Regions from separate parts of the Streptomyces sp. NPDC057010 genome, predicted to be linked through region 3. Evidence: riboswitches for the same ligand, from Rfam matches in the RefSeq annotation. Region 3 holds a riboswitch; each other region holds the start of a gene.
The links. Region 3 has a riboswitch for cyclic di-AMP ahead of ACFTXQ_RS29245 (transglycosylase family protein). Riboswitches for the same ligand answer to the same signal wherever they lie in the genome.

Region 1 (9,452 bases), on a different contig from region 3:
ATCCGGCCGCGGAGACGAAGACGAGCGCGGTGTCGAGCTCGACGACGACCTGCCGCACCTCGGCTCCGTCGCCGAACCGGGAGCCGGCGCTGCGGCCCAGCGAGTACAGGCCGGAGGCCAGCGCCGCCATGTGGTCCGCGCTGTCGGGGTCCAGGCCGTGCACGCAGGTCACGAGGCCGTCGGCGGTGAGGAGTACGGCGCTGCGCGTGTACGGCACGCGCTGCACCAGGCCGCTGAGCAGCCAGTCGAGATCCGAGAGCCGGCCGCCGGTCTTCGTTGCCACTTCGCCGCTCATGGGGGTGCGCTCCTTGCTGAGGTGGGGGGTCGGGGTCATACCTGGTTCTCCGACTGCGCGAGGCCGAAGCCCCGCTGGAAGGCGGCCATCAGGCCGGGGTCGTGGACGGGTTGCTCCGTGTCCGGGGCGCGGCGGGGGGCGGGGGTGTCGCGCAGTTGCGGTGCGATGTGCGTCTGCGCTCGCCGCTTCGGCAACGGGGGGCGGGTCCCGCTCGGGGCCTCGGCCCCGGTCCCCGTCCGGCCCGCGGGGCGGGCCTCTGCCGCGGAGGCGGGCCCGGCCGGCACCGCCACCCCTGGCGCGGGCGCAGGAGGCAGGGCCGCCTCCGGTGCGGGGGGCGGGGACTCGGGCCGCGGCCCGTACCGCTCGGCTGCCGCCTGCTCGGGCAGCACCACGGCCGCGGGCCCGGGCCCGGTCGCCCGCCCGGGCAGGGCCATGGCTGCGGCCGCGGGATCCGGCTCGGTTTCCGGCCGGGCCGGGTGCGTGCCGGGGCGCCCCCGCAGGGCGCCGGACTCACTCCCGATGCCACCCTCCGCGCCCGGGCCCCGTTCGGCGCCCGAGGAGGTGCCCCGGCGCGCGCCCGGCCCCGTCGGGAACCGCGGGTCGGGGCCGGCACCGGTCCGGGCCGCGCCGCGCGGAGCCGGCTCGGCCGTGGTCGCGGAGCGGTGGTCGGGTCCCGGCTCGGGGGCCGCCGTGGGCCACGTCTCGGGCGTGGGCTCCCGCAAGGGGTGCGGTACGGGCTCCAGCGGCGGCGGCAGCGGCAGCGGCGTGCCGGTCTGGGCGGTGCCCCAGGAGGTGGCGCGGGAGCCGCCCGCCGCGTCGGCGGCGCTCGGGGCCTCCGCGCCCAGCAGCTCCTGCGGAAGCACCAGCACGGCGAGGACACCGCCGTAGATGTTGGACTTGAGCTCGACGGCGATCCCGTGCCTCCGCGCCAGCGCCGAGACGACGAACAGGCCGATCCGCCCGTCGGCCAGCAGGTGCCGGACGCTGATCTGGTCGGGGTCCGCCAGCAGGGCGTTCATCCGGTGCTGCTCCTCGGCCGGCATGCCCAGCCCGCGGTCCTCCACCTCGACCGCGATCCCGGCGGTGACCCGTTCCGCCCGCAGCACCACATCCGTGTCGGGGGCGGAGAACACGGTGGCGTTCTCGACCAGTTCGGCCAGCAGGTGCACCACGTCGGCCACGGCGTGCCCGCGCACGCTGCCGCCCGCCGGGGGCACGACCTTGACCCGCGTGTACTGCTCCACCTCCGCCACCGAGGAGCGGAGCACCTCGCTGAGGTCGATGGGCCGCGTCCACTGGCGGCGCGAGGCGGCGCCGCCGAGCACGGCGAGGTTCTCGGCGTGGCGGCGGATGCGGGTGGCGAGGTGGTCTACGTGGAAGAGCTCCTTGAGCAGGTCCGGGTCCTCGACCGTGTCCTCCAGGTCGTCCAGGAGCGAGATCTCCCGGTGGACGAGGGACTGAAGGCGGCGCGCGAGGTTGACGAACACCTCGACCTTGCGCTCGCTGTCGGAGGGGGCGGCGGGACCCGCCAGCCGTACGAGGGTGGCGTGGGCCTGTTCGCGGGCGCCGCGCAGCTCCTGCGAGAGCAGCCAGAACTCGTCCACCCCGGCCGGATCCGTCCCGAGCGGCGGCGCGCCCGGGCCGCCGCGCACCGGGCGCGGCGGGGCCTCGCCGCGCTCCAGCCGGTCGGCGGCCGTGCGCAGCTCCTGGCGGCCGCGCACGCTGGAGCGGCGCAGCGCCTCGCACCGGTCCCGGACTGCCTTGGCGGCACGCTGGGCCCCGAGGAGGGCCGCCGCGAGGGCGGCGGCGAAGAGGAGCGCGCAGCCCGTGAGGACCGGCCAGAGCCGGGCGTCGCGCTCGCCCGCTCCCCCGCCGAGCTGGAGGGTGAAGATGACCGCGGCGGCGCCGCTGAGCCCGGCGGCGAGCGTGGGCAGTACGGCGGCGCGGACCAGCTGGGGGCGTATCTGCCGGCCCGGACCGGTGACGGCGTGTCTCGACGGGGCGTGGCGGGCGGCGCGGAGTCCGGACATCGGCGTCCTCGGTACGTGGGGCCCGGCCCCCAGCGATCCCGGGGCCCGGTGTTGATCACCGGATACCCACGCTAGACCGCACCGTCCCGCCCCGGACTGCCAGTTGGGGAAGTTCGCGGGGCTGCTTCCCGCTCCCGGTGGAGCGCTCGTACGGACGCCCGAATCCGCCGGGTCGCCTGCGGCGGGCTCGGCGGATTGCGCTCCGCGCCCGGGGCGTGCGGGCGGTTTCGGCGGGGCCGGGCGCGCGCCGGGGCACCTCCTCGGGCGCCGAACGTGACCACGGGCCGGAGGGTGGCAGCGGGACAGCGTTCGGCGCCCTGCGGGGGCGCCCCGCCACACACCCGGCCCCGCCGAAACCGACGGCGGCGTTGCTACGAGCCGACCGCCTCCGGCTCCTCGTGGATCAGCGGGTGGGGGTGGTCCGTGGGGACGTGGCGCGGGGGTGTGGGGGGCGGGGTCGGGGAGCCCGCCGCGAACGGGCGCCACCACGGGGTCGCGGGGGCGTCCGCCGTGCCCGGTTCGAACGGCTGGCCCGGGATCGGCAGGGCGACGGCCGCGCCCGCCCCCTCGGCCGCGGCCAGGGTGCCCTCGCCCGGCTCGTCCCACGGGTGCGGGGCCAGGTTGAAGGTGCCCCAGTGGATCGGCAGCATCGTGCCGTGCGGCGTGCCGCCCTGGAGGTCGAGGTGGGCGCGCATGCCCTCCTCGGGCGTCATGTGGATGTCGGGCCAGTACTCCGAGTACGCGCCGATCTGGATCATCGTCGCGTCGAAGCGCCCGTGCTCGGCGCCGATCTCCTTGAAGCCGGGGAAGTAGCCGGTGTCCCCGCTGTGGTAGATCCGGTGCTCGTCGCCCGCGACCGCCCAGGAGGCCCACAGGGTGTGCTGCTGGTTGCGCAGCCCGCGCCCGCAGAAGTGCCGGGCGGGGGTCGCGGTGAGCGAGAGGCCGGCGACCTTGGTGCTCTCGTTCCAGTCCAGCTCGCGCAGCCGGTCGAAGGAGACTCCCCAGCGCTCCAGGTGCGCGCCGACCCCGAGCGGGACGGCGAAGACCGTGTCCGTACCGGCCAGGTCCTTGATCGTGGGGAGGTCGAGGTGGTCGTAATGGTCGTGGGAGATGACCACGACGTCGACCTTCCCGAGGGAGGCGAGGGGTACCGGTACGGGGTGCAGGCGCTTGGGGCCGGCGAAGGGGAAGGGGGAGCAGCGCTCGCCCCACACCGGGTCGAAGAGCACCCGGCGCCCGTCGATCTCGGCGAGCACGCTGGAGTGGCCCATCCAGGTCAGCCGCAGTCCGCTCGCGGGCGGCTTCGCCAGCTCCGCGAGGGTGGTCGGGTACACGGGGATGGGGGCGCCGGGGCTGCGCCGGAGGCGCTGCTCCTTGTGGAAGTAGATCTTGGCGAACTCCTTCATGGACCCGGAGGGACGGGTCCGGGCGCCGACCGGGTTCTGGAAGACGCCGTCGGCGAAGTTCGGCGAGCGGTGGATCCGCTCCAGGCGGGCGCCGGACGGGTCCGCGCCGAAGGCTTCGGGCCGCAGGGCGCGCAGCCGAGGACGCAGGGGACTGGAGCCGGTCAAGGCGCCTCCTGGGAGGAAGGGTCGGGACGGTCGTCGGTCTACGACCATCCCAACGCACACCTGCCCCGAAGGATTCCGCTTGCGGCCCCCGCTCCCCTCCCGTCCCGCCTAGAGCGGGAGCAGGTCCGGCCGCTTCGCCTCGACGTGGTCCCCGGAGGACTCCCCGCGCAGGCGCCGGCCGATCCACGGCACCAGGTGCTCGCGCGCCCACTGGATGTTGTCCCGGGTCACGTCCACCGAGCCGCGGGCCGGCAGCGGCGGCCACGGCTGGTCGGGGTCCGTGGGCACCTCCAGCCCGAGCACCTGCGCGGCGCGCAGCGCGACCCGCGTGTGCCCCTCGGGCGACAGGTGCAGCCGGTCCGCGTCCCAGGCCCGCCGGTCCTGTACGGACTTCAGCGACCAGAGGTCGAGCACCGGGCAGTCGTAGCGGTCGGCGATGGCGCGGACGTGCGCGCTGTACGTCGCCACCTTGCCCCGCAGGTGCTTGAGGACGGGCACGCCCCGGGTATCGAAGCCGGTGGTGATCATGACCTGGCCGACGGCCCCGGTGAGGTCGGCGACGGCGGCTTCGAACCGCTCCGCGACGTCGTCGGGGTCGCTGCCGGGCCGGATGATGTCGTTGCCGCCCGCGCAGAAGCTCACGAGGTCAGGGGCGAGCTCCTTGGCCCGCGGGACCTGTTCGGCCACGATCTGGTCGAGGAGCCGGCCGCGCACGGCCAGGTTCGCATAGCGGAAGTCGTGCTCTTCGCGCTGATCGGCCAGGAGCACGGCGAGCCGGTCCGCCCAGCCGAGATAGGAGTCCCCCGGCCCCGGGTCCCCCACGCCCTCGGTGAAGCTGTCCCCGATCGCCGCGTACGAGCCGATGGTCTTGAGTGTCGTCGTCGTCGCTGCCACGACGCCATCCTTCACTCCCGTAACCAACCTACGCCAACGTAATGAGGGGTTGACGGACCGTGATCTATACCACCCGGGGGATAAGGAATAAGTACACGTGAGGCCGGGACCCCCCTCGGGTCCCGGCCTGACGTGTGTCCCTGCTCCGACGGCGGGTGCCGTCAGATGGTGACGCCCTTGGAGCGGAGGTAGGCGATCGGGTCGATGTCCGAGCCGTAGGACGGGCCCGTGCGGATCTCGAAGTGCAGGTGCGGGCCGGTGGAGTTGCCCGTGGAGCCGGAGAGGCCGATGGTCTGGCCGCCGGTGACGCTCTGGCCCACCGAGACGGAGAGCTGGGACAGGTGGCCGTACTGCGAGTACTTGCCGTCCGCGTGGCGGATGACGACCTCGTTGCCGTAGGCGCCGCCCCATCCGGCGGAGACGACGGTGCCCGCGCCGACGGCCTTGACGGTGGTGCCGGAGCTCGCGATGAAGTCGACGCCGGTGTGGTAACCGCTGGACCACATGGCACCGGGGGTCTTGTACTGGGTGGAGATCCCGCCGCCCACCGGGGCCACGAAGCCCGCGGCGCTCGGGGCCTTCGCGCCGGTGGAGGTGCCGGTGCTCTTCGGCTTCTGGGCCTGCTTGGGCTGCGGGGCGGGGACGGGCGCGTCCTGCTCCTCGCCGGAGGCCTCGTCGGTGGAGGCCTCGGCCGGGTCGTCGGCCGGGGCGTCCGCCGGGGCCTCGGCCGGGGCGGGGGCCTCGGCCGGGGCGGAGTCGCCCTTCGCGCCGAGCGTCAGCTTCAGGCCGGGGTGGATGAGGGAGGGGTTGCTGCCGACGGCCTCGCGGTTGTCGGCGTACAGCCGCTCCCAGCCGCCCGACAGGTGGCGCTCCGCGGCGATCTTGGAGAGGTAGTCGCCCGGGACGACCGTGTACACGGTCGGCGCGGCCTGGAGCGCGGCCGGGACCTGCGGGGCGGCGGCCGGAGCGACGGCGGGGGCCACCGCGGGAGCCGAGACCGGGGCGGCGGCCGGGGCGCCGGCCGCGTGGGCGCCGGCGGCGCCCATGAGCGGCAGCGCGAGGGCCGCGCCACCCGTGCCGGCCGCGGCGAAACCGCGGGATATCGAAAGCGACTTGGGGCGGCGGTGCTTACCCTTTGCAGGCATGGCGAATTCCTCTCCGGCGCCTGCGAGGTGAGCTGTCGGGTTCGGACTGGAGATGTCCGGCCGGCCATGTGCGGAACATGTACGGCTTCACCCCGAGCCGTCCCGGAATCAAAGATCCGGACCGGCGGCCTACCTGGTTCCCCCGCTCCTGCCGCGCGCGTGAATAGTCGGGTGCGGTTCCCGGGCGGCGGCAGGATTCGGCGGTCCACCCGGATCGATCGCGAAGGTAATCGAGTTCGGCCGCACCTAACAAGCCATGAATTTCCTGACGGATTCCCAGGGATGAGGGATCAATGGAATTCCGGTCACCCTCCGTCCATTCCCCACCGCCAACAGCCGCCCCGGCCGGGCCTTTCCGTTTTAGCGATCAGGCACTCACGGTCACCGTATGATCTGGCTCACGGGGAGGCGCCCGATCTCGCCTCCGCTCATGGCAAGTTGGCGCCAAGTAGTGTAATTCGGACACCTACGACGAAGCGGAGGAGTTCCTTGACCCAGCAGATACCCCCGGCCCCGCCGGCGCGCCCGCAGTCCGAGCCGGAATTGACCGGAGTGCGCAATTTCCGTGATGTGGGCGGATTGCCGACATCCGACGGACGAAGGGTCAGGTCGGGACGACTGTTCCGAAGCGGACATCTGGCACATGCCACCGAAATCGATGCAGAATTCCTCGGTTCGCTCGGCCTGCACACGGTCTTCGACTTCCGCAACGCGGCCGACCACGCCCTGGAGGGGCCGGACGTCGCGCTCCCCGGCGTGCGCAACGTCAACATCCCGCTGTCGGATCCGGCCGACGGCCGGGAGTTCTGGAAGATGGTCCGCGACGGCGACCTCGACCAGCTCCGCTCGATCCTCGGCGACGGCAAGGGCGTGGCCCGGATGTCGAACTCGTACCGCGGGATCATCAGGCACCGCACCGCCGAGCACAGCCGGGTGGTGCACTCCCTCGCCGAGGACAGCGTCCCGGCCCTCCTGCACTGCGCGGCCGGCAAGGACCGGGCGGGCCTGTCGATCGCCGTCACCCTGCTCGCGCTCGGCGTCCCGCGCGAGGCGATCGTCGCGGACTACCTGGAGTCCAACGCCCCGCACAACCGCTACCGGGTCCGCCGCAGCAGCGAGTCGGCCGAGGCCCGCTCCCCCGAGGTGATGGAGCTGCTCGCGCCGCTCTTCGACGCCCGCGCCGAGTACCTGGTCGCGGCCTTCGACACCATCGAGGAGGTCTGGGGCGGCGTGGACGGCTACCTGTCGCAGGGCCTCGGGCTCGCCCCCGAGACCCTGGACCGCCTCCGCGGGCGGCTGCTCGACTGAGGTCCGGGCCGGAGGGGTGCCCGCGGAGCACCCCTCCGGCAGGCCGTCACCGGTTGCCGACGGCCTGCTTCACCAGCGTCCTGCCGAAGTCCCACATCAGCCCCGACCCGCCGTGCGCCTCGTCCATGACCTCGCGGAAGGCGCCGACGAACCGGTCGACGTCCCGCTCGTCCACGATCAGCGGCGGAATGAGCTTGATGACCTCCAGGTGGTCCCCGGACACCTGGGTCAGGATCCGGTGCTTCTGCAGCAGCGGCACCACGACCATCTGGGCGAAGAGCCCCTTGCGGGCCGCCTGGAGCACGGTCCACCGGCTGCGCAGCCCCAGCGAGGACGGCCGGCCGAACTCGATGCCGATCATCAGTCCGCGCCCCCGCACCTCGTGCAGCAGCTCGTACTCGTCCACCAGGGCCGCGAGCCGCCCGCGCAGCAGGTCACCCATGGCCCGGGCGTTGGCCACGACCTCCTCGTCCTCCATCACCGACAGCACCGCCAGCCCGGCCGCCATCGCCTGCGCGTTGGAGCCGAAGCTCGCGGAGTGCACGAGCACCCGGTCCATGGACGAGTAGACCTTCTTGAAGATCCAGTCCTTGCCCAGGGTCGCGCCGACCGGCACGTACCCGCCCGAGAGGGCCTTGGCCACGCACACCAGGTCCGGCTCCACGCCCGGCTCGTGCTGGTACGCGTAGAAGTCGCCGGTACGTCCGAGGCCGGTCTGCACCTCGTCCGCGATCAGCAGCGCCTTGTGGCGGCGCAGCAGCTCCTGCGCCGCGGGCAGGAAGCCGGGTGGGGCGGCCTGGACCCCCTTGCCCTGGATCGGCTCGACGACGAAGGCGGCCACGTCCCCGCGCCCCAGTTCGCGCTCCAGGGCGGCCAGGTCGCCGAGCGCGATCTTCGTGTCGGGGAGCAGGGGCGCGAAACCGTCCCGGAAGCCGCCCTCCCCGTTGACCGACAGGGAGCCCGTGGTGAGCCCGTGGAAGGCGTGGTCGCAGTAGAGGATCCTGGGCCGCCCGGTGGCGTACCGGGCGAACTTCAGGGCCGTCTCCACCGCCTCGGTGCCGCTGTTGCCGAAGAAGACCCGGTCCAGGTGCGGGCTGTGGGAGAGCAGCTTCTCGGCCAGCAGCCCGGGCAGCGGCTGGCAGTCGAAGCGGGTGAGGTCGGCGAGCTGGGCGTCCAGGACGTCGTGCAGGGCGCGGCGGACCACCGGGTGGTGCCGTCCCAGGCCCATCACTCCGAAACCGGCGAGCATGTCGAGGTAGTCGTTGCCCTCGGCGTCCCAGAAGTGGGCTCCCTCGGCTCGTTCGTAGACCTTGTCGAAGCCGATGGTGTGCAGCATCCGGGGCAGCTGGTGGTTGAGGTGGCGGCCGTGCAGCTCGTACCGTTCCCCGCCCCGCTCGTCCAGCAGGGCGCGCAGGTCGAAGCCGGTCACTGCTTCTCCCGGTTCCCCGAGACCGTCTCCCGGGCCGCGCGCAGGGATTCCTTCAGGGAACCCATGGTGGCGAGGACGGCGGTGGGTTCGTAGCCGCAGTGCGCCATGCAGTTCGCGCAGCGCGGGTCCTTGCCCCGGCCGTACTTGCTCCAGTCGGTGTCGTTGATCAGTTCCCGGTAGGTGGGGACGTAGCCGTCGCTCATCAGATAGCAGGGCCGCTGCCAGCCGAAGAGGGAGTAATTCGGAATGGCCCACGCGGTGCAGGGGAAATCTGCCTTTCCTTCCAGGAAGTCGAGGAAGAGCGGCGAGTGGTTGAGCCGCCAGCGCCGCCGGTTGCCGCCCGCGAAGGCCTTCTTGAAGAGTTCCCGGGTCTGTTCGACGCCGAGGAAGTGTTCCTGGTCGGGGGCCTTTTCGTAGGCGTAGGCGGGCGAGATCATCATCTCGTCCACCTTGAGGTCGTCATTGAGGTAGTTGAGCACCTCGATGATGGTCTGCGGGGTGTCGGTGTTGAAGAAGGTGGAGTTGGTCGTCACCCGGAAACCGCGCCGCTTCGCCTCCTTGATGGCCGCGACCGCCTCGTCGAAGACGCCTTCCTTGGCGACCGACTCGTCGTGGCGTTCGCGCAGGCCGTCGATGTGCACGGCGAAGGCGAAATACGGGGACGGGGTGAACTTCTCGATCTTCTTGCGCAGGAGCATCGCGTTGGTGCAGAGGAAGACATACTTCCGCCTGGCCACCAACTGGCGCACGATCTCGTGGATCTGCGGGTGCATCAAGGGC
Region 2 (9,452 bases), on a different contig from region 3:
GTAGATCGACTGGTCTCCGTGCGGGTGGAGCTTGCCCATGACCTCGCCGACGACGCGCGCGCACTTGACGTAGCCGCGGTCGGGGCGCAGACCCATCTCGTTCATCTGGTAGACGATGCGCCGGTGCACCGGCTTCATCCCGTCGCGGGCGTCGGGCAGGGCGCGGGAGTAGATCACCGAGTACGCGTACTCGAGGAAGGAGCCCTGCATTTCGTCGACGACGTCGATGTCGAGGATCTTCTCCTCGAAATCCTCCGGCGGCGGGGTCTTCGTGCTGCGGCGGGCCATCGCTGCGCGGCTCCTTAACCAAGAATGGGTGTGCTGGGGGGTCTGACGCGGACCATTGTGGCCCGAGGCACCGACAACGCCGACTCCGACCCCGGGGGTCCCCCCAGACGGAGCTGGGGGCGTGACCCGGGAACTTATCCGGCAACCGACGCGCTTGCATACAGTGGCAGGTCTGACAGAAATCTCTGCATCGCGATCGAAGGGACCACATGCCCATGGGTCACACGGCCACCGCCCAGGCCGGCTCCGGCGGCCTGACAGCGACCGAGCACCGGCTGGCCAACGGCCTGCGCGTGGTGCTTTCCGAGGACCACCTGACCCCGGTCGCCGCGGTCTGCCTCTGGTACGACGTCGGCTCGCGCCACGAAGTCAAGGGCCGTACCGGCCTGGCTCACCTTTTCGAGCACCTCATGTTCCAGGGCTCGGCGAGCGTGCCCGGAAACGGGCACTTCGAACTGGTCCAGGGCGCCGGCGGCTCCCTCAACGGCACGACCAGCTTCGAGCGCACCAACTACTTCGAGACGATGCCGACCCACCAGCTGGAGCTCGCGCTCTGGCTGGAGGCTGACCGCATGGGCTCGCTCCTGGCCGCCCTGGACGACGAGTCCATGGAGAACCAGCGCGACGTCGTCAAGAACGAGCGCCGCCAGCGGTACGACAACGTCCCCTACGGCACGGCGTTCGAGAAGCTGACCGCGCTGGCGTACCCCGAGGGGCACCCGTACCACCACACCCCGATCGGCTCCATGGCCGATCTGGACGCGGCCTCGCTGGAGGACGCGCGCGCCTTCTTCCGTACGTACTACGCGCCGAACAACGCGGTGCTGTCCGTGGTCGGCGACATCGACCCGGAGAAGACCCTCGCCTGGGTCGAGAAGTACTTCGGCACCATCCCGTCGCACGACGGCAAGCAGCCGCCCCGCGACGGCACGCTCCCCGAGATCATCGGGGCGGAGCTGCGCGAGGAGATCGTCGAGGAGGTCCCGGCGCGTGCGCTGATGGCCGCCTACCGGCTCCCGCACGACGGGACCCGCGAGTGCGACGCGGCGGACGTGGCGCTGACCGTCCTGGGCGGCGGAGATTCCTCGCGGCTCCACAACCGCCTGGTGCGCCGCGACCAGACGGCCGTCGCGGCCGGCTTCGGCATGCTGCGCCTGGCCGGGGCCCCCTCGCTGGGCTGGCTGGACGTGAAGACCTCGGGCGGGGTGGAGATCCCCGACATCGAGGCGGCCGTGGACGAGGAGCTCGCGCGGTTCGCCGCCGAGGGCCCCACCGCCGAGGAGATGGAGCGCGCGCAGGCACAGCTGGAGCGGGAGTGGCTGGACCGGCTGAGCACGGTCGCGGGCCGCGCCGACGAACTGTGCCGCTTCGCGGTCCTGTTCGGCGACCCGCAGCTGGCCCTGACGGCAGTCCAGCGCGTCCTCGACATCACCGCCGAGGAGGTGCAGGCCGTGGCCGCGGCCCGGCTGCGCCCGGACAACCGGGCGGTGCTCGTGTACGAGCCGATCGCGGCCGACGACAACACCTCCGAGAACGAAGACGAGACCGAAGGGGCGGAGCAGTGAGCGACACCGCAGCCGTCACGATGACCTTCCACCCGCGGCCGCAGGCCGGCGAGCCGCAGCCGTGGGCCTTCCCGGCCCCCGACCGCGGGGTCCTGCCCAACGGCCTGACCCTGCTGCGCTGCCACCGCCCCGGCCAGCAGGTCATCGCCGTCGAGGTCAACCTCGCCGCCCCGCTCGACGCGGAGCCCGCGGGCCTGGACGGCGTCGCCACGATCATGGCGCGCGCCCTGTCCGAGGGCACCGACAAGCACTCCGCCGAGGAGTTCGCGGCCGAGCTGGAGCGCTGCGGAGCCACCCTCGACGCGCACGCCGACCACCCGGGCATCCGGGTCTCCCTGGAGGTCCCCGCCTCCCGTCTGCACAAGGCGCTGGGCCTGCTCGCCGAGGCGCTGCGCGCCCCCGCCTTCGCCGACGCCGAGGTGGACCGGCTGGTGCGCAACCGGCTCGACGAGATCCCGCACGAGCTGGCGAGCCCGCAGCGCCGCGCGGCCAAGCAGCTCTCCAAGGAGCTCTTCCCGGCCTCCCTGCGGATGTCCCGCCCGCGCCAGGGCACCGAGGAGACGGTCTCCCGGATCGACTCCGCCGCCGTGCGCGCCTTCTACGAGGCCCACGTACGCCCCGCGACCGCCACCGCGGTGGTCGTCGGCGACCTGACCGGCATCGACCTGGACGCCGTACTGGCGGACACCCTGGGCACCTGGACGGGCAACTCCGCCGAGGCCCTGCCGGTGCCGCCGGTGACCGCCGACGACACCGGCCGCGTGGTCATCGTGGACCGCCCCGGCGCGGTCCAGACCCAGCTGCTGATCGGCCGGATCGGGGCCGACCGGCACGACCGGGTCTGGGCTGCCCAGGTGCTCGGCACCTACTGCCTGGGCGGCACCCTCACCTCCCGCCTGGACAAGGTGCTGCGCGAGGAGAAGGGCTACACCTACGGCGTGCGCGCCTTCGGGCAGGTCCTGCGCTCGACCGCCGACGGCAAGGGCGCCTCGATGCTCGCCATCAGCGGCTCGGTGGACACCCCGAACACCGGCCCGGCGCTCGACGACCTCTGGAAGGTGCTGCGCACCCTCGCGGAGGGCGGCCTGACCGACGCCGAACGGGACGTGGCGGTACAGAACCTGGTGGGCGTGGCCCCGTTGAAGTTCGAGACGGCGGCCTCGGTGGCCGGCACCCTGGCCGACCAGGTCGAGCAGGAGCTGCCCGACGACTACCAGGCGCAGTTGTACGCGCAGCTCGCCGCCACCGGGACGGTGGAGGCCACTTCGGCCGTCGTGGCCGCCTTCCCGGCGGACCGGCTGGTCACGGTCCTCGTGGGCGACGCCTCTCAGATCGAGGCACCGGTGCGGGCGCTGGGGATCGGTGACGTGAGCGTCGTCACCAACTGACGTTCGGCCGATGGCCAATTGGCGATCGGTGTGAGGGGTTCCGGCGGCTCGGCCGCCGGAACCCCTTTTGTCCGTTTCATGGTGTGGTTGCTCGTATGCGGTGTGGCGTACGCAACAAAAGGGCGCGTCTGTTTGGCGATTGACTGATGATCCGCCTAGCGTCGGCCCTGCTGTCCGTCAGTTGTACCCGCCGCACCCGCGGCACCGGGCAGCGATCGCCGAGTCCCCGTCAGGCGCGAGCCTGGGGAGCCGGGGACCCACATCAGTCCCTGGGGTGAATCGGACCGCCTCGCAAGAGGAGGCCCGTAGGAGACCTTCCTGCTCCGAACCCGTCAGCTAACCCGGTAGGCGAGAAGGAAGGAAAGGATCAGCCCCTTCATGGCGTTTGGCAGTCGTCCCGCCGGCTCCGGTAAGCACCGTGGTTCCAGCCGTCTGAGCCGCAAGACCGCCGGTTACGCCGGCATAGCCGCCCTCGCCACCACGGGCGTCGTCGGCTCCCTGGCCGGTCCGGCCTTCGCCGCGGACAGCGGCGACAACAACTCCGCCCAGGACAACGGGCTCGGTGCCGTCGTCGTCGCCGAGGACCTCGCGGGCGACCTCCAGGACCAGGCCGCCTCCCAGCAGCGCGCCGCCGAGCACGCCGCCGCCCAGGCGCAGGCCGAGGCCGACGCCAAGCAGCGGGCCGCCGAGGCCAAGCGCCTCGCCGAGGCCAAGGCGAAGGCCGAGCGCGAGGCCGCCGAGCGCGCCGCCCGCGAGGAGGAGCGCAAGCGCCTCAACACCTTCGTCGCCCCGGTCGACGGCTCGTACGTCAGCACGCAGTACCACGCGGGCGGCGGCATGTGGTCCTCCGGCAGCCACACCGGCATCGACTTCCACGCCGCCTCCGGCACCTCCGTCCACGCGGTGGGCGCCGGTACCGTCGTCGAGGCCGGCTGGGGTGGCGCGTACGGCAACAACGTCGTCATCAAGCACAACGACGGCACCTACACGCAGTACGGGCACATGTCCTCGCTGAGCGTCTCCGTCGGCCAGCAGGTGACCCCGGGCCAGCAGATCGGCCTGTCGGGTTCCACCGGCAACTCCAGCGGCCCGCACCTGCACTTCGAGGCCCGCACCGGCTCCCAGTACGGCTCGGACATCGACCCGCTCGCGTACCTGCGCTCGCACGGCGTCAGCCTCTGACCCGAAGGCGCCACCGCTCCACGGACGGTCCGAAGGCCCCGGCTCACCAAGCCGGGGCCTTCGCGTTGTCCGCGTGCAAATGTTTCGTATTTTCGACCGCTCTCGGAAATTATCGTGTGTTGCAATAGAGTCGCAGCACGCGCATGCGTGTCCAATGACTGTGCGAGTCGGAAATAGGCGGAGGTTCGGTCTTGCGTATTCCTGCGCACGCGGTATGCACGGCAATTCGCGACGACATCGTCTCCGGGGTCTTCGAGCCGGGCGGCAGACTCACCGAGGAGGTCCTGGCCCGGCGGTACGGGGTCTCGCGCGTCCCCGTCCGCGAGGCGCTGCGCACCCTGGAGTCCGAGGGGTTCGTGACCACGCGGCGCCATGCGGGCGCCTGCGTGGCCGAGCCGACCGAGCAGGAGGCCGCCGACCTGCTGGAGCTGCGGATGCTGCTGGAGCCCCTCGCCGCGGCCAGGGCGGCCCGGCGGCGCACCGAGGCCCACCTGAAGGTGTTGCGCGGACTGGTCAGGCTGGGCCAGGAGCGGGCCAGGAGGGGCCAGGGCGAGGACCTGCGCTCCCTGGGGGGCTGGTTCCACGAGACCCTCGCGCAGGCCTCCGGCAGCCCGGGGCTGATCGCGCTGCTCACGCAGATGCGGCACAAGGTGGCGTGGATGTACGTGGTGGAGGCGCCGGTGCGGCCCGTGGAGTCCTGGGCGGAGCACGGCGCGATCGTGGATGCGGTGGCGCGCGGCGACGCCGAGCGGGCCCGGACGCTGACCGCGGTCCACGCCGGCCGGGCGGCCGAAGCGCACCGGCCCCGGAGCCGGATCCGGCCCGCGGTGAGCACTTCGCAACCTGCCGTAAACATGTCGAGCGTCCGGCATTAACACGGGCCGTATACAAAGGATCGGTACTCGGCGTGAATTAGCCCCCGCCCGTGCCGTATTCCTGCGGGGCCGGATTTCGCGGACCGGAATTCCCGTGCTGCCCTTTTTTCATCGGGCCGGATATTGCGTCGCGGAAACAGCGAAGCCGTGGCCCCGGAACTCCGGGGCCACGGCTTCGCCGCGAAGGGTCAGACGGTCTCGGGGAGCTCCTCGAGACCCTCCTCGACCAGCTTCGCGAGACGGTCCAGCGCGGCCTCCGCGCCGTCGGCCTCGGACGCGAGGACGATCTCCTCGCCACCCTGGGCGCCCAGGCCCAGAACCGCCAGCATGGAGGCGGCGTTGACGGGGTCGCCGCCGGCCTTCGCGATGGTCACCGGGACGCCGGAAGCGGTCGTCGCACGGACGAAGATCGAGGCGGGACGAGCGTGCAGGCCCTCGGCCCAGCCGACGTTGACGCGGCGCTCTGCCATGGTGATGCCCTTCAGGTTCTTACGGTTGTCTAGACCAGTCTCTCACGACGCCCGGAATGCTCCGACCGACCTTCGGCCTGGATCCTCCGCCGTTCGACCTTCCCCAGCTTGCACTGATTTGCCCCAGCTTGCCTCATGCGCCGCGCAGGAGCTATTCAGCCAGTCATGGCCTTAAGATCACCGCATGACCACCGAGTCGGACCCCTCGTACCCGGCCCACTGGGAAGCGGACGTCGTCCTGCGCGACGGCGGCACCGCCCGGATCAGGCCCATCACCACCGCGGACGCCGGCCGGCTGGTCAGCTTCTACGAGCAGGTCTCCGACGAGTCGAAGTACTACCGCTTCTTCGCCCCGTACCCCCGGCTCTCCGACCGCGACGTGCACCGCTTCACGCACCACGACTACGTGGACCGGGTCGGCCTCGCCGCGACCATCGGCGGGGAGTTCATCGGCACCGTCCGCTACGACCGCATCGGCCCCGACGGCCGGCCCGCCACCGCCCCCGCCGACGAGGCCGAGGTCGCCTTCCTCGTCCAGGACGCCCACCAGGGCCGCGGGGTCGCCTCCGCGCTCCTCGAACACATCGGCGCGGTGGCCCGGGAACGCGGCATCCGCCGGTTCGCCGCCGAGGTGCTGCCCGCCAACACCAAGATGATCAAGGTGTTCACGGACGCCGGCTACGAGCAGAAGCGCAGCTTCGAGGACGGCTCCGTCCACCTCACCCTCGACCTGGAGCCCACCGCCGAGTCCCTCGCCGTCCAGCGCGCCCGCGAACAGCGCGCCGAGGCCCGCTCGGTGCAGCGGCTGCTGGCCCCCGGCTCGGTCGCGGTGATCGGCGTCAGCCGCTCCCTCGCGGGTGTGGGCGCGGCCGCCCTGCGCAACCTGCGCGACAGCGGCTTCCACGGCCACCTCTACGCCGTCAACGAGGCCACCACCCGCGATCTGCTCGACGGCGTACGGGCCTACCCCACCATCGGCGCCATCGGGGCCCCCGTCGACCTCGCCGTGATCGCCGTCCCCGCCGACCGCGTCCCCGAGGCGGTCGCCGCCTGCGGCGAGCACGGCGTGCAGGGGCTCGTCGTGCTGTCCGCCGGATACGGGGAGAGCGGCCCGGAGGGGCTCGACCGCCAGCGCGAACTGGTGCGCCAGGTCCGCTCGTACGGAATGCGGCTGATCGGACCGAACGCCTACGGGGTGATCAACACCGCGCCCGAGGTGGAGCTCAACGCCTCGCTGACGCCCGCGCCGCTGCCGGTGCGCGGCCGGACCGGCCTGTTCACGCAGTCCGGGGCGATCGGCATCGCCCTGCTCTCCGCCCTCGTGCGGCGCGGGGAGGGGCTGTCCTCCTTCGTCTCGGCGGGGAACCGGGCCGACGTCTCCGGGAACGACATCCTCCAGTACTGGTACGACGACGAGGGGACGGACGTCGCCCTCATGTACCTGGAAACCCTGGGCAACCCGCGGAAGTTCACCCGCCTCGCCCGCCGCACGGCCGCCGTCAAGCCGGTGGTCGTCGCCAAGGGCGGCCGCCACTCCCCGGCCGGGCACGTCGTCCCGGACACCCGGCTGCCGGACGCCACCGTCTCCGAGCTGCTGCGCCAGGCCGGAGTGATCCGCGTCGACACGGTGACGGAGCTGGTGGACGTCGGCCTGCTGCTGGCCTCGCAGCCGCTGCCCGCCGGACCCCGCATCGCGATCCTCGGGAACTCCGAGTCCCTCGGGATCCTCACCTACGACGCCTGCCTGACCCAGGGCCTGCGGCCGCTGCCGCCGATCGACCTGACCACGGCGGCCTCGCCGGAGGACTTCCGTCAGGCGCTGGCCGCGGCGCTGGCCTCCGACGCCAACGACGCGGTCGTCGTCACCGCGATCCCGTGGGTGAACGAGCAGGCTCCGGCGGACGACCTGGCCGATTGCCTGCGCGACGCCGTGACCGAGACGCCGGGCAAGCCGGTGGCCGTCGTGCAGGTGGAACTCGGCGAACTGGTCGAGGCGCTGGCCGGGGTGGGGGAGAAGGCTCCCGAGGGGCAGCGGATCCCGAGCTACCCCGCCGCCGAGCGGGCCGCCAAGGCCGTCGCCGAGGCCGTGCGGTACGGGCAGTGGCGGCGGGCCAACGCCGAGGCCGGCCAGGTGCCCGAGTTCGAGGACATCGACGAGGCCGGCACCGCCGCGCAGCTGGCCGGGCTGCTCGCCGACGTCGACGGCGAGGCCGTGCTGACCCTGACCGACTGGGACGCCCGCGAGCTGCTCGGGAGGTACGGCATCCGCGTCCAGGCCACCCTGCCCGCGCCGAGCCCCGACGCGGCGGTCAGGGCCGCCGGGGTGCTGGGCTACCCGGTGGCCCTCAAGACCACCGCCCCGCACCTGCGCCACCGGGCGGACCTGGGCGGCGTACGGCTCGACCTGCGCGACGAGGCCGAGCTGAGGCTCTCGTACGAAGAGCTCACCGACGCCCTCGGGAAGCCGGTGGAGCTCCAGCCGGTGGTCCAGCCCATGGTGCCGCGCGGGGTCGACACGGTCGTCCGCTCGGTGATCGACCCGGCCGCGGGCGCCGTCCTCTCCTTCGGGCTCGCCGGCGTCGCCTCCGAGCTGCTCGGGGACACCGCCCACCGGCTGGTCCCGGCCACCGACCGGGACGCCGCCGGACTGATCCGATCCATCCGGACCGCACCCCTCCTCTTCGGCTGGCGCGGCAGCGATCCCGTGGACACCCCCGCCCTGGAGGAGCTGCTCCTGCGCCTCTCCCGGCTGGTGGACGACCACCCCGAGGTGATCGGCGTCTCGCTGGAACCGGTCGTGGTCGCCACCGAGGGTCTCTCGGTGCTGAGCGCCACCGTCCGGATCGCCCACCCGCCCGCCCGCGGGGACCTCGGCCCCCGGACCCTCCCCAGTTACTGAGCGGGTACGGGGGAAGGCCGGGGTGCCCCGTACGGGCCTTAGGATGGACCTCATGGCGAAATCCGGTACGACGACCCAGGGGCTGCGCACGGCGATCGAGCGCAGCGGCTACTACCCGGCCCTCGTGGCCGAGGCGGTGGAGGCCGCGGTGGGCGGCGAGCCGATCTCGTCGTACCTGGTCCACCAGGAGACGACCTTCGACTCCAACGAGGTGCGCCGCCACGTCACCGTGCTGGTCCTGACCGGAAACCGCTTCATCGTCAGCCACACCGACGAGCAGGCCGCCGACGCCGGGTCCCCGTCCCCGTACGCGACGACCTCCACCGAGTCGGTCAAGCTCTCCAGCATCTCCTCCGTGGTGCTGAGCCGCGTCGTCGCCAACCCGGAGTCCTACACCCCCGGCACCCTGCCCCGCGAGGTCGTCCTGACCATCGGCTGGGGCGCGGTCTCCCGGATCGACCTGGAGCCGGCCGCCTGCGGCGACCCGAACTGCGACTCCGACCACGGCTACACCGGCAACTCCACCGCCGACGACCTCAGCCTGCGCGTCAGCGAAGCCGGCGACGGCCCCGAGGCGGTGCGCCAGACCTTGGTCTTCGCGCAGGCGCTCTCCGAAGCCACCGCTGCCACGTCCACCCCCGCCCGCTGATGGCCTACCCCGCCGCGCAGAACTGGGCGGACGAGCCGGAACTGCTGGACCTCGCCGGCGCGCCCGTGCCCGAGTACGGCGCCGGCTCGCTCGCCGACCTGCTGCCCACCCTCGTCGCGGGCCAGGGCGTACCCGG
Region 3 (9,452 bases):
CCTCCCACGACACGTCCGTCGAGCCCACCGGCCGCATCGTCCTGCTGACCACCAGCCACCGGGTCGCCCCCGGCGTGCTGTCCTGGCCCGCGTGGCAGACCCTGCGCGCCGCGGACCGGGTGCTGTGCGCCGACCCCGGCCACCCGCAGCTCCCGTACCTGCGGGAGGCGGGGGTGGAGGTCGAGCACGAGACCCCGGACGCCCACGAGCTGGTCGAGGCCTGCGCCGGCGGCCGGACGGTCGTGGTGCTCCCGTCGGGCGAGGGCGACCAGCGGCTCACCGACGGGCTGGCGCGCCTCGCAGGCTCGGGCCGGGTCTCGATGCCCGACCTGGAGCTGCTGCCCGGCTCCTACGACCTGCCCGGCGCGCGCCTGCTCGACCTGGTCCAGGTCATGGACCGGATCCGGCGCGAGTGCCCCTGGTCCTCCCGGCAGACCCACGAGGACCTGGTCAAGTACGGGATCGAGGAGGCGTACGAGCTCGTCGAGGCGATCGAGGCCGGTGACCGGGAAGAGCTGCGCGAGGAGCTCGGGGACGTCCTGCTCCAGGTCGTGTTCCACGCGCGGATCGCCGAGGAGGCCGAAGACCCAGACGAGGCGTTCTCCATCGACGACGTGGCGGGGACCCTGGTCCAGAAGCTGATCCACCGGCACCCGCACGTGTTCGGCGACGCCGAGGCGAACACCCCGGAAGAGGTCAAGGCGCACTGGCTGCGCACGAAGGCGGTCGAGAAGCAGCGCGACTCGGTGACCGACGGGATCCCGCTGGGCCAGCCGGGTCTCGCCCTCGCGGCCAAGCTCGCCGGACGGGCCCGTGCGGGCGGCGTGGCAGTGGAGCTGCCCCGCGGCGAGGGCATCGGGTACGAGCTGCTGGAGCTGGCGGCACGCGCCGAGGCGTCGGGGATCGACCCGGAAACGGCGCTGCGCGCGGCGGCTCGCGTCTACCGGGACGCGATCCGGGCCGCCGAGGGCGTCGGCGAGTAGCCCTCAGCGGTGCTGTTCTAGTACGGGCGCGGTGCGCGGCCCGAGGGGTTGTGCCAGTGCGGCGACGGGCGGTTCAGGAACCATTCGCCGAAGCCGAGGGGTCGGCCGCCCGGGCCGTGGCCCCTGCCGGCGGCGGGTACGGAGTCGTAGAAGATCCGGTCGGGGTGGGCGCCGAGCTCCTCCAGGAGGTGGGCGGTCTCCTCGATGAACTGCGGCGGCCCGCTGAGGTAGACGTCCTGGGCGGGCCACAGGCCCCGGTTGCTGAGCGCGGTGGCGAGCCGGTCGGTGGCCTGGTTGCGGTGCTGCCCGGGTGCGGGCGTGATGTAGGTGACGCCGAGCCAGCCGAGGGCGGCGGCGTACTCGTCGATGAGCGGGCGGTCGTAGAGGTAGGCGGCGTCCCGCGCGACCACGAAGAGCCGTACGTCCTGATCAGGGGGGTGGTCCGCGAGGTCCTCCAGCATGGCGCGGATCGGCGCCCAGCCGGTGCCCGCGGCGATGAGGCTGGCCGGCCGGTCCGTGCGGCGGAAGGTCAGCTGCCCGCCGGCGGCGCCGAGCCGCAGCAGGTCGCCCGGCCGGCTCTCGTCGACCAGGGCGGTGCTGAGCCGCCCCCGCTCGATCCGGCTGACGTGCAGGTCGATCGTGCCGTCGGGGCGCGGGGCGTTGCCGATCGAGTACGTGCGCCAGGTCGTCGGGACCCGGGCGCTGCTCACGCTCGTGTACTGGCCGGGGAGGTAGGGGAAGGGGGCGTGCGGTCTGAGGGTCAGGACGCCGATGTCCTGCCCGTACTGGAGGTGGCGGACCACCTCCGCGTCCCACCACGGCGGGTCCTCGCCGGTGGCGGCGCCGGCCATCATCGCGTCGGCGATCACCTGGTACGCCTCGGTCCAGGCCTTCTCCACCTGCGGGGTCCAGGCCTCGCCGGAGGTTTCGGCGAGGGCGGCGATCAGGCTGGTGCCCACGGCGGCGTAGTGCTCGGGGCCCGCCAGGAACTTGCGGTGGTCGCGCCCGAGGTCGCGTAGGTAGGGGACGAGGGTCTCGTTCTCCAGGTGGGCGATCACGTGTGTGAGCGCGGCGAAGAGCCGGTCGCGCTGACGCTCCATGTCCTCGGGGGAGGCCGGGAAGAGTTCACGGACTCCGGGGTTGTGCCAGAAGAGGTGGGAGTAGAAGTACTTGACCGCGTGTTCGGCCCGTCTCTCCACCACCGCGAAGCTGCTTTTCAAGATCCTCACATCCACAAAACCGAAAGTAGGAATGTCGGACAAGGTGAGGTCAAGCGATGGCGGATCTACGGACAGCCGCGACGAACGACCCATATGGGATGGGGGTCGTATGCCGGGATACGGTCATCCGGTGCACGAGCAGACTCCCGCATCCCCCGCCGACTCCCCTTCGCCCCAGGGTCCGACCCTCTTCGACTGGGAGTTCGCGACCGACCCCTACCCGGCCTACGCATGGCTGCGCGAGCACTCCCCGGTGCACCGCACCAAGCTCCCCAGCGGGGTCGAGGCCTGGCTGGTGACCCGGTACGCCGACGCCCGCCAGGCCCTCGCCGACCAGCGGCTCAGCAAGAATCCGGCGCACCACGCGGAGCCCGCCCACGCCAAGGGCAAGACGGGCATTCCGGGCGAGCGCAAGGCGGAGCTGATGACGCACCTGCTGAACATCGACCCGCCGGACCACACCCGGCTGCGGCGCCTGGTGTCGAAGGCGTTCACCCCGCGCAGGGTCGCCGAGTTCACCCCGCGGGTGCAGGCGCTCACCGACCACCTCATCGGGCAGTTCCAGGAGAAGGGGGAGGCGGACCTCATCCACGAGTTCGCCTTCCCGCTCCCCATCTACGCCATCTGCGAGATGCTCGGCGTACCGCGCGAGGACCAGGACGACTTCCGCGACTGGGCCGGGATGATGATCCGGCACGGCGGCGGTCCGCGCGGCGGAGTGGCCCGCTCGGTCAAGCAGATGCGCACCTACCTCGGCGAGCTCATCCACCGCAAAAGGGATGATCTGGGCGACGACCTGATCTCCGACCTGATCCGGGCGAGCGACCACGGAGACCACCTGACGGAGGGTGAGGCCACCGCCATGGCCTTCATCCTGCTCTTCGCCGGCTTCGAAACCACGGTCAATTTGATCGGTAATGGGCTGCATGCCCTGTTCATGAACCCGGATCAGCGCGAGCGCCTCCAGCTCTCGCTCGCCGCCGGTCAGAGCGCGCTGCTGGAGACCGGGATCGAGGAGCTGCTGCGCTACGACGGCCCCGTGGAGCTGGCCACCTGGCGGTTCGCCACCGAGCCGCTGACCCTCGGCGGGCAGCCGATCGCGGCCGGGGACCCGGTCCTGGTCGTCCTCGCGGCAGCCGACCGCGACCCGGCCCGGTTCGCCGATCCGGACACCCTCGACCTCGGGCGCACCGACAACCAGCACCTCGGATACGGGCACGGGATCCACTACTGCCTGGGCGCTCCGCTCGCACGACTTGAAGGACAGACGGCGCTTGCGACTTTGCTCACGCGTCTGCCGGATCTGGAACTCGCCGTTCCGCCGGAAGACCTGCGCTGGCGCGGCGGACTGATCATGCGTGGCCTGCGCACTCTCCCTGTGCGCTTCACACCCCGAAACATCTGAGCGCCGCCTGACCGGAAGTCAGTTCCCTGCCGAACTTGTGACATGCGTTCGAAGGCCGCTAGGTTCTGCCGTTACCCCGCCGTTATGCGAAAGGTGCAGCCTCATGCTTCCCGGGAACGGCCGCCACAGACGCCCCCGCCAGATCCCCGCGATCGTCGTCACCGCCGGAGTCACCGGCTCCGCGCTGGCCCTGCCGCTGCTCGCCGCCACAAGCGCGAGCGCGGCGGACACCTCGACGTGGGACAAGGTCGCCGAATGCGAGAGCGGCGGCACGTGGACCGCCAACTCCGGCAGCGGATCGTACGGCGGACTCCAGTTCACGCAGGAGGAGTGGCAGGCCGCCGGCGGGCTCGACTTCGCCAAGCGCGCCGACCTCGCGAGCCGGTCGCAGCAGATAGCCGTCGCCGAGCGCGTACTCGCTTCGCAGGGAACGCAGGCGTGGTCGCTGTGCGCGGCATCGGCCGGGCTGGACCAGCAGAGCCCCGCGGCCGCGGTGGACCCCGGCCTGCCGGGCGGCTCCCACTCCGTCACCCCCTCGCCCTCCCGTCCCGACGACGGCGTGCCCGTCACCGGACACGGCAAGCCGTCCACGGACTACGGGCAGCCGACCCCGGGCCCGTCCGAGAGCCCCTCCTTCGTGGTTCCCGACGGCCCCCTCGGCCCCTCGCTCGGACTGCCCGTCATGCCGTCGCCGGACGACCTCACCACGGACCCGACGCTTCCGGTGACCCCCGCGGACCCGACCGCCCCGACCACCCCGACCGTCCCCACCGTCCCGCCCGTCACCCCCGCCGACCCGACGGCCCCGGTGACCACGGATCCGGTGGACCCCACCGCCCCGCCGCTCACCCCGGCCGACCCGACGGCGCCCGCGACGCCCGGCGTCACGCCCGGCCCGACGGCCCCCGGCGCCTCCGCCGAACCCACCTCCCCCGCCGCCCCGTCGGCCACCCCGGCCGAGGGCACGGGCAAGCACCGCGGAGCACCCGCCGCCGAGGCGCCGGCCGTCTCTGATGCCCCGTCGGAGCCCAAGTACACGGTGCAGGAGGGCGACAGCCTCGCCGCCATCGCGGATGCCAAGGGGGTCAAGGGCGGCTGGAGCGCGCTGTACCAGGCCAACGAGCAGGTCATCGGCCAGGACGCCAACCTGATCAAGCCCGGCCAGAACCTGGATCTAACCGCAAAATAAGGGCACTTCGGGCATCCGGAAAGACTTGATTGTCCGTTTTCTGTAAGTGAGACATGTGTCTCTTCCGGTCAACTGGCGTGTCACCCCTCGGGGATTCTGCAAACCCTGTCCTCACCTGCGCAAACGTGCGTAAGTGGAACGCAAGTAGGGGCCGTTTCCCCCCGATGTCGCTTGTTGAACATCGGGGGGAGGCCTGTCTACCTTCTGAATCGCCCGCCACCGCGGGCTCCTTCGACCGCATCGCCGAATCCTGCCGGCGGACGGGGGGAACAGTCGTCGCGTCAAGCGCCGAAGGCAGGAGCGGGGGAACCAAGGTAGGCGCCGGGAGCGGCCGTTGAGAGACGGTCACGCCACCGGCTAGGGGTTAAGCCGTGCGCTAGGTCGCACGACCGGGCAACTCATCCGCCCGAACCCGACAGCTCACCTCGTAGGCGTCGGTGAGGAGAAACCTCATGCTGCTTTCCGGCAAGGGCAAGCACCGCCGCGCCTCCAAGGCGACCCGCATCGTCACGCTCGCCGGTGTCGCCGGTGTGGCCGTCGCCGCGCCCCTGATGGCCGCGAGCTCCGCCTCGGCCGCCACGGCGGGCGAGTGGGACCGCGTCGCGCAGTGCGAGTCCGGTGGCAACTGGGCCATCAACACCGGCAACGGCTACTACGGCGGCCTGCAGTTCTCGGCCTCGACGTGGGCCGCGTACGGCGGCAAGGCGTACGCCCCGCAGGCCAACCAGGCTTCCAAGTCCCAGCAGATAGCCATCGCCGAGAAGGTCCTCAAGGGCCAGGGCAAGGGTGCCTGGCCGTCCTGCGGCGTCGGCCTGTCCAACTCCTCGTACGGCGGCGGCGCTCCCGAGGCCCCCTCCAAGCCGAAGACCGAGCCGAAGAAGACGGAGCAGAAGGCCGCTCCGAAGAAGACCGAGCAGAAGGCCGCGCCGAAGAAGGAGACCCAGCGCTCCGAGGCCGCCCCGACCACCCGCTCCGAGCGCGCCGAGGCCCCCAAGACCGGCAACGGCTCCTACGAGGTCAAGCCCGGCGACACCCTGGGCGCCATCGCCGACGCCAACGGCGTCAAGGGCGGCTGGGAGAAGCTCTTCGAGCTGAACAAGGACATCGTCTCCGACGCCGACCTGATCTTCCCCGGTCAGAAGCTGAAGCTCAGCTGAACACTGCGGCAATAGCCGCGCTCCCCACCGCCCGGCGCGTCTCCCCCCACGCGCCGGGCGGCGGCGTTTTGCCCGGTGGATACCCGACGATCAAGAGTCGTATGTCCTGGAAGCAAGGTATTCGGCCCCTTTTTCGTCCCAGGACGCGGGCGGTCGGCTGGCCGAGTGCCCGGAGCCGGTTAGGCTCTAGTCGGCGAGGCCATCCCACGGCCTGACGCCACCGCACACCCAGCGTCACATCCCAGAAGGAGATGCTCGTGCCGTCCATCGACGTCGTCGTAGCCCGGGAAATCCTGGACTCCCGAGGCAACCCCACGGTCGAGGTCGAGGTGGGCCTCGACGATGGCAGCACCGGCCGTGCTGCAGTTCCGTCCGGCGCCTCCACCGGTGCATTCGAGGCCATCGAGCTCCGTGACGGTGACCCCAACCGTTACATGGGCAAGGGTGTCGAGAAGGCCGTCCTCGCCGTCATCGAGCAGATCGGGCCGGAGCTCGTCGGCTACGACGCCACCGAGCAGCGCCTGATCGACCAGGCCATGTTCGACCTGGACGCCACCGACAACAAGGGCTCGCTCGGCGCCAACGCCATCCTCGGCGTCTCCCTCGCCGTCGCGCACGCCGCGTCCGAGGCCTCCGACCTCCCCCTCTTCCGCTACCTCGGCGGCCCGAACGCGCACCTGCTGCCCGTTCCGATGATGAACATCCTCAACGGTGGGTCGCACGCCGACTCCAACGTCGACATCCAGGAGTTCATGATCGCCCCGATCGGCGCGGAGTCCTTCTCCGAGGCGCTGCGCTGGGGTGCCGAGGTCTACCACACCCTCAAGAAGGTCCTGCACACCAAGGGCCTCTCCACCGGCCTGGGCGACGAGGGCGGCTTCGCCCCGAACCTGGAGTCCAACCGCGCCGCGCTCGACCTCATCGTCGAGGCCATCAAGCAGGCCGGCTACACCCCGGGCAAGGACATCGCGCTCGCGCTCGACGTCGCCGCGTCCGAGTTCTACAAGGACGGCAAGTACGAGTTCGAGGGCCAGTCCCGCTCGGCCGCCGAGATGACCGACTACTACGCCGAGCTCGTCGAGGCGTACCCGCTGGTCTCCATCGAGGACCCGCTGTTCGAGGACGACTGGGCCGGCTGGAAGACCGTCACCGACAAGCTGGGCTCCAAGGTCCAGATCGTCGGCGACGACCTCTTCGTCACCAACCCGGAGCGCCTGGCCCGCGGCATCGAGGAGGGCTCCGCGAACGCCCTGCTCGTGAAGGTGAACCAGATCGGTTCGCTGACCGAGACCCTCGACGCCGTCGAGATGGCCCAGCGCAACGGCTTCAAGTGCATGATGTCGCACCGTTCCGGTGAGACCGAGGACGTCACCATCGCCGACCTCGCCGTCGCCGTGAACTGCGGTCAGATCAAGACCGGCGCCCCGGCCCGCTCGGACCGCGTCGCCAAGTACAACCAGCTGCTGCGCATCGAGGAGATCCTCGACGACGCCGCCGTGTACGCGGGCCGCAGCGCCTTCCCGCGCTTCAAGGGCTGAGCCTTCGCCTAGCCTCCCTGCGTCCCCGCACTCGGTCCCGTACCGTGTGCGGGGACGTAGTGCGTAGTGCGTACAACAGGGGAGGCGGGATCAATGGCCGGGAACCGGGATCGGTTCTCCACCTTCTCGACCGCGACCAGGCTCAAGCAGCTCGGTGAGCGGACCGCCGCCCACGTCTACCGCTCGCAGTCGCGCCGCCAGGTCCGCCGCAGCCGGCTCACCGGCCGCGCCGCGCTCCTGGTGCTCGTGCTCTGTACGCTGGTCGTCGCCCTCGCGTATCCGATGCGCCAGTACGTGTCCCAGCGCTCGGAGATCGCGGAGCAGCAGCGGGCGGCCGCGGCCGCGCGGGACCGCCTTGAGCGGCTGCGCGACGAGAAGGCCCGCTGGCAGGACAACGCCTACGCCGAGCAGCAGGCGCGCAAACACCTGCACTTCCTCCGCCCGGGGGAGACCGGCTACATCATGACCGACCCCGGCGCGCAGGGCCCCGAGCGGCACCGGACCGGCCAGGCCGGCTCCGACCGCCCGTGGTACTCCAACGTCTGGGACGGCGTCGACAAGGCCGACCGCCCGGGCGACTGACCGGTACGACGACGCACCGCAGCACCCATCCACGAGAACGAAGAGACTTCCTCCAGGCATGCAGACGCCCCCGCCCCAGACCGACCGGACCGAGCCGACCGACGCGGACATCGAGGCGTTCGAGCAGCAGCTCGGCCGCCCGCCGCGCGGCCTGCGCGCCATCGCCCACCGCTGCCCCTGCGGCCAGCCGGACGTGGTGGAGACCGCCCCCCGGCTCCCCGACGGCACCCCCTTCCCGACGCTGTACTACCTGACGTGCCCGCGCGCGGCCTCCGCGATCGGCACGCTGGAGGCCAACGGCGTGATGAAGGAGATGCAGGCCCGCCTCGCCGAGGACCCGGAGCTGGCCGCCGCGTACCGGAAGGCGCACGAGGACTACATCCAGCGCCGCGACGCCATCGAGGTGCTCCAGGGCTTCCCGAGCGCCGGCGGGATGCCGGACCGGGTGAAGTGCCTGCACGTGCTGGTCGGTCACTCCCTGGCCGCGGGCCCGGGCGTGAACCCGTTCGGCGACGAGGCCCTGGCGATGCTGCCGGAGTGGTGGGCCAAGGGCGCCTGCGTCACCCCGTGCGCGGAGAAGGCGGAGAAGAAGGAGTCGGACGCATGACGAGGGTCGCGGGCATCGACTGCGGTACGAACTCCATCCGCCTGCTGGTCGCGGACTGCGACCCGGCCACGGGCGAGCTGGTCGAGCTGGACCGACGGATGATCATCGTCCGCCTCGGCCAGGGCGTGGACAAGACCGGCCGCCTCGCCCCCGAGGCCCTGGAGCGCACCTTCGCCGCCTGCCGCGAGTACGCGGCGGTCATCAAGGAGTTCGGCGCGGAGCGGATCCGCTTCGTGGCCACCTCCGCCTCCCGGGACGCCGAGAACCGGGACGAGTTCGTCCAGGGGGTCATGGACATCCTGGGCGTCGAGCCCGAGGTGATCTCCGGCGACCAGGAGGCCGAGTTCTCCTTCACCGGCGCCACCAAGGAACTCGTGACGCACGAGCACCTGGAGCGGCCGTTCCTGGTGGTGGACATCGGCGGCGGCTCGACGGAGTTCGTGGTCGGCGAGGACCACGTGCGCGCCGCCCGCTCGGTCGACGTGGGCTGCGTCCGGATGACCGAGCGCCACCTCGTCGTCGACGGGGCCGTCACCGACCCGCCGACCGAGGCGCAGATCGCCGCCATGCGGGCCGACATCGAGGCGGCGCTGGACCTGGCCGCCGAGACGGTCCCGCTCGGCGAGGCCCGCACCCTGGTGGGCCTGGCCGGCTCGGTGACCACGGTCGCCGCCATCGCCCTCGGTCTTGCGGAGTACGACTGGTCGGCGATCCACCACTCCCGGATCTCCTACGACCAGGTCCGCGAGATCAGCGAGCGGATGCTGACGG

Region 1: linked by a shared signal. The riboswitch ahead of ACFTXQ_RS11150 (peptidoglycan DD-metalloendopeptidase family protein) and the one ahead of ACFTXQ_RS29245 (transglycosylase family protein) in region 3 are both predicted to bind cyclic di-AMP.
Region 2: linked by a shared signal. The riboswitch ahead of ACFTXQ_RS05600 (M23 family metallopeptidase) and the one ahead of ACFTXQ_RS29245 (transglycosylase family protein) in region 3 are both predicted to bind cyclic di-AMP.

Annotation. Positions count from the first base shown of each region.
Region 1 covers NZ_JBHUSC010000008.1:20,116-29,567, reverse strand. Annotated here, with positions in the region: gene ACFTXQ_RS11170 (roadblock/LC7 domain-containing protein) at 1-295, opposite strand, end outside; gene ACFTXQ_RS11165 (ATP-binding protein) at 331-2,325, opposite strand; gene ACFTXQ_RS11160 (MBL fold metallo-hydrolase) at 2,697-3,896, opposite strand; gene ACFTXQ_RS11155 (SGNH/GDSL hydrolase family protein) at 4,005-4,790, opposite strand; gene ACFTXQ_RS11150 (peptidoglycan DD-metalloendopeptidase family protein) at 4,952-5,935, opposite strand; cyclic di-AMP (ydaO/yuaA leader) riboswitch at 5,940-6,115, opposite strand; gene ACFTXQ_RS11145 (tyrosine-protein phosphatase) at 6,425-7,243, shown strand; gene ACFTXQ_RS11140 (aspartate aminotransferase family protein) at 7,290-8,672, opposite strand; gene hpnH (adenosyl-hopene transferase HpnH) at 8,669-9,452, opposite strand, start outside.
Region 2 covers NZ_JBHUSC010000003.1:305,717-315,168, reverse strand. Annotated here, with positions in the region: gene ACFTXQ_RS05615 (DNA topoisomerase (ATP-hydrolyzing) subunit A) at 1-288, opposite strand, end outside; gene ACFTXQ_RS05610 (M16 family metallopeptidase) at 504-1,853, shown strand; gene ACFTXQ_RS05605 (M16 family metallopeptidase) at 1,874-3,241, shown strand; cyclic di-AMP (ydaO/yuaA leader) riboswitch at 3,448-3,607, shown strand; gene ACFTXQ_RS05600 (M23 family metallopeptidase) at 3,620-4,423, shown strand; gene ACFTXQ_RS05595 (GntR family transcriptional regulator) at 4,615-5,298, shown strand; gene ACFTXQ_RS05590 (HPr family phosphocarrier protein) at 5,487-5,768, opposite strand; gene ACFTXQ_RS05585 (GNAT family N-acetyltransferase) at 5,953-8,667, shown strand; gene ACFTXQ_RS05580 (DUF5998 family protein) at 8,720-9,316, shown strand; gene ACFTXQ_RS05575 (alkaline phosphatase family protein) at 9,316-9,452, shown strand, end outside.
Region 3 covers NZ_JBHUSC010000048.1:25,518-34,969, reverse strand. Annotated here, with positions in the region: gene ACFTXQ_RS29265 (nucleoside triphosphate pyrophosphohydrolase) at 1-983, shown strand, start outside; gene ACFTXQ_RS29260 (globin domain-containing protein) at 1,001-2,212, opposite strand; gene ACFTXQ_RS29255 (cytochrome P450) at 2,334-3,608, shown strand; gene ACFTXQ_RS29250 (transglycosylase family protein) at 3,712-4,797, shown strand; cyclic di-AMP (ydaO/yuaA leader) riboswitch at 5,074-5,246, shown strand; gene ACFTXQ_RS29245 (transglycosylase family protein) at 5,250-5,954, shown strand; gene eno (phosphopyruvate hydratase) at 6,206-7,492, shown strand; gene ACFTXQ_RS29235 (septum formation initiator family protein) at 7,586-8,074, shown strand; gene ACFTXQ_RS29230 (DUF501 domain-containing protein) at 8,133-8,681, shown strand; gene ACFTXQ_RS29225 (exopolyphosphatase) at 8,678-9,452, shown strand, end outside.